2 regions of the Agarivorans sp. Alg241-V36 genome follow, and region 1 is predicted to be linked to the other one. Evidence: predicted binding sites of a transcription regulator. Region 1 holds the regulator's gene; the other holds the start of a gene.
The links. Region 1 encodes sigma-54, which starts transcription at its own class of promoters, with help from an activator protein. Its sites were predicted from a motif close to GTTGGCACGNNNNTNGNNT; they were not measured.

Region 1 (2,208 bases):
TTGAACACCTGCGTGATCGCGGTCTAGGTGTACTCATTACCGACCACAATGTGAGAGAAACTCTCGATGTTTGTGAGCATGCCTATATCGTTAGCCAAGGCGAATTGATAGCCTCAGGAAAACCAGAAGAAATTCTTGAAAACGAGCATGTGAAACGAGTTTATCTCGGCGAACAATTCAAGCTATAGTTAAAGTGTAAGTTTTCAAAAACACAATAAGAAGAAGGAACAGCGGTAGTTAATGAAAGCATCTTTGCAGTTGCGTCTTGGTCAGCAGTTAACCATGACTCCCCAGTTACAACAGGCCATTCGCTTACTCCAGCTTTCAACACTGGATTTACAGCAAGAGATTCAAGAGGCTCTGGAAAGTAACCCTCTACTTGAGGCGGATGAGTCTCACGCGAGTGATGGTGACACAACTGACGCTAAATCAGCCAATGAGAAATCTACCGAAGCTGAATCCACCGCCGATATAGACAATAGTCAAATTGAAGCTGGCGATGCCATTAACCAAGAAACCGTCTCCGATGACTTACCGGTTGATTCCACTTGGGATGATATCTACAGCGCCAGTTCAGCCCCTGCTAGTTCTTCAAGCGGTGCGGCGAGTGATGACAACGACATGGTGTTTCAAGGCGAAACTGTCGATTCCCTGCAAGATCACTTGTTATGGCAAATGCAACTCACTCCTTTTAGCGAAGTGGACCAAGCCATTGCCTTAGCGATTATTGATGCGGTAGATGAATCCGGTTATCTCACCCAAGATTGCGAGCAACTGCTCGAAGGCCTGCGTTCTAGTGACAATAACGACTTAGACGTAGAATTAGATGAAGTAGAAGCGGTACTAAAACGCATTCAACACTTTGACCCTGTTGGCATTGCTGCCAGATCCTTGCAAGAATGTTTACTCATTCAACTAAGCCGTTTTGTCGAAGACACGCCATGGCTAGCAGAAGCCAAAGATGTAGTGTCCAACCACATTGATGTCTTGGCCAATCGTGATTTTCGTTTACTGGCACGCAAAACCAAACTTAAAGAAGATCAACTGCGCGAAGTTATGCGCTTGATTCACACACTTGAGCCGCGCCCAGGTAATGCCGTAGAGCCAAATCAAGCACAATATGTGATTCCAGACGTCTCGGTCATAAAGCGTCAAGGCCGTTGGGTTGTTGAACTCAACCCAGATGCAATGCCTAAACTACGCGTAAACTCTCACTATGCTTCGTTAAGTAAAACCTCTAATGCCACCGATACCCAGTTTATCCGTAGCCATTTACAAGAAGCTAAGTGGTTTATTAAAAGTATTGAAAGCCGTAACGAAACCCTATTAAAAGTATCCAACTGCATTGTTCATCATCAACAGGCATTTTTTGAATATGGCGAAGAAGCCATGAAGCCAATGGTACTGAACGATGTAGCCGAAGCCGTTGAAATGCATGAATCAACCATTTCCCGGGTTACCACCCAAAAATTCATGCATACACCTCGCGGTATCTTCGAGCTTAAATATTTCTTTTCTAGCCATGTGGCTACCGATGGTGGTGGTGAATGCTCATCAACTGCCATTCGTGCATTAATTAAGAAACTGGTAGCTGCCGAAAATACCAGTAAACCACTCAGCGATAGCAAAATTGCTGATATTTTGGCAGATCAGGGGATCAAGGTGGCAAGACGTACGATTGCTAAATATCGTGAGTCTTTAGCAATTCCACCTTCTAACCAACGTAAGAGCCTTATCTAAGGACAATAAAAGGGGAAGATATCTATGCAAATTAACCTTACTGGACACCACGTAGAAATAACTGAATCTTTGAAAGAATATGTCCACACCAAGTTTGCCAAACTCACCCGACGATTCGATCAGATTAACAATGTTCACGTCATCTTAAACGTAGAAAAACTAAACCAAATAGCTGAAGCGACATTGCACCTTAACGGCGGCGAAGTATTTGCAACCTCTGAGCATTCTGACATGTATGCCGCCATCGACAGTCTGATTGACAAGCTTGATCGCCAAGTCATCAAACATAAAGAAAAACTCAACAAACGTTAGTCACCCCAATGCAACTAAATAAAGTACTTAGCTTGGACTGCACTCAAAGTGCAGTTCAATGCTCTTCCAAAAAGCGCGCCCTAGAAATCGTTAGCGAACTAGCTGCCAAACAGCTTGATACCACTACCCAATGCATTTTCGAGAGCTTATTAAGTC
Region 2 (2,208 bases), on a different contig from region 1:
AAGCAAACAGCCCAAGTGAGCAACGTTTAATAAAACTGTCTGATTTAGCTAATGCCGCTCACCTAAGAATTCAGCAAGATTTTGCGCAGATAGACCCGGTGATTGGTATTAGTCGAAATATGCGTAAAAACGGCGTGCCTGCTGACGTAATGACCATTGATTGCTTAAAAAGCGGTAAGCGCATTATTGTGATTTTGCATGACCAACACCCCGATCAGCTAATGTATAAATTCGCCTTTAAAGACCAAGATCCCGCTGGCGATTTTAGTCAACTCGCCTTTGCCGAGTTTAACCAGCAAGTATTCTACGATTGGATAAAATCTTACTTTTCTCCAGCAGTAAATTAAGCATAAAAGCCAGAGCAAAGGCTCTGGTTTTTTGTTTAAAATCATCTTAAGCAATATCGAAACTATGGCCTTTGTTTTAACCGCCATCTGATTCGACGTTTGGCATCGCTTGGTTTGAGAAATGATGCTTAAACAACTCGAGAATAGCTGCTCATGGTTATTTCAATAAAGCCCAATATCGGGATATGGTGCACCACTGTTGTGCGCCATTTGGCTTCAGCTCTCAAAATTCGGCTTTTTCTGCCAATATATCGATTTTTTATACTCCTTAAGTAATAGGTTTTTGCAGGATTTTATTGGTTCGCCTTTTGCTTTGTATCTAAGCATAAATGCGGGCAGTAAAAGCCCTGCAAAGAATAAGGTGAGGAGTTTACGTGGTGTCTCAACAACAATGGATTAAGACCACCTGCCCATATTGTGGAACGGGCTGTGGCGTTGAAGCAAAAGTAGCAAGCGATGGAGCGGTAGAAGTTCGCGGTGATGCAAGCCACCCGGCCAACCGTGGCTTATTATGTTCTAAAGGCTCTGCGCTGGGTGAAACGGTGATTAAACAAGGCCGTTTAGAGCATGCCTATATTAAAGGCCATCAAGAATCTTTAGATAAAGCATTAAGTTATGTAGCCTCTCGCTTCAGCCAAACCATTGCTGAACATGGCCCTGAATCGGTAGCTTTTTACGTTTCGGGGCAGCTATTGACCGAAGATTACTACGTAGCTAATAAGCTAATTAAGGGCTTTATTGGTTGCTCTAACATCGATTCAAATTCCCGTTTATGTATGTCTTCTGCGGTTGCAGGCCATAAACGTGCCTTTGGTGAAGATATTGTGCCGGGGAGTTATGAAGATTTAGAGCATGCTCAGCTAGTCACCTTAGTGGGTTCAAACTTGGCCTGGTGTCACCCTATTGTTTATCAGCGCTTAAAGCGCGCTAAGCAAGCTAATCCCAATCTTAAAGTTGTGGTGATTGACCCTCGTAGAACCGATAGCTGTGATATTGCAGATTTACACCTGCCACTAAACGGCGGTACCGATGTAGCGCTGTTTAATGGTTTATTAGCCTATCTAAGCGAGCATGGAAAACTAGATGCCGATTACATTGCCAAGTTTACCGAGGGCTTTGAGGCTGCAGTGACAAGCGCTGTGGAAGACGCCGGTGATTTAGCTGCCCTAGCTAAAACTTGTGGCTTAGAGCCCGAAGCGCTACTTCGTTTCTTCCAGTTGTTTGCTAATAACGAGCGTTGTGTGACGGTGTTCAGCCAGGGCGTAAATCAAAGCAGTCAGGGTGTGGATAAAGTTAATGCCATTATTAACAATCACTTAGCCACGGGTAAGTTGGGTAAACTTGGTGCTAGTGCATTTTCTATTACCGGTCAGCCTAATGCGATGGGCGGACGTGAAGTGGGCGCTTTATCTAACCTATTAGCTGGTCACTTAGATTATAAACCGGAGCATTTAGATGCCTTAGCTGGCTTTTGGAATACGACTAACTTGAGCCAAAAGCCTGGTCATAAAGCCGTTGATTTATTTGATAAAGTTGCCAAAGGCGAGATCAAAGCTATTTGGATTATGGGCACTAACCCTGCGGTAAGTTTGCCGGAGTCTTCAAAAATACGCGAAGCACTGTTGTCTTGCCCAATGGTGGTGGTGTCGGATTGTATTGCCGAAACAGATACCACCCGTTATGCCGATGTATTGTTACCTGCCGCTGGCTGGGGAGAGCGTGATGGTACAGTGACTAACTCCGAGCGAATGTTATCTCGCCAGCGCGCCTTTGTAGAGGCGCAGGGTGATACTAAACCTGATTGGTATTTGTTAAGCCAAGTGGCGCAAAAAATGGGTTTTGCTGAGGCATTTTCTTATAC

Region 2: G6R11_RS01660 (nitrate reductase) is a predicted target of sigma-54. The motif match lies at 643-661, and genes of this name have one in related genera.

The regions. Positions count from the first base shown of each region.
Region 1 covers NZ_UNRE01000010.1:46,368-48,575, reverse strand. The annotation lists gene lptB (LPS export ABC transporter ATP-binding protein) at 1-188, shown strand, start outside; gene G6R11_RS19530 (RNA polymerase factor sigma-54) at 241-1,740, shown strand; gene hpf (ribosome hibernation promoting factor) at 1,765-2,052, shown strand; gene ptsN (PTS IIA-like nitrogen regulatory protein PtsN) at 2,061-2,208, shown strand, end outside.
Region 2 covers NZ_UNRE01000001.1:345,622-347,829, forward strand. The annotation lists gene G6R11_RS01655 (hypothetical protein) at 1-347, shown strand, start outside; gene G6R11_RS01660 (nitrate reductase) at 725-2,208, shown strand, end outside.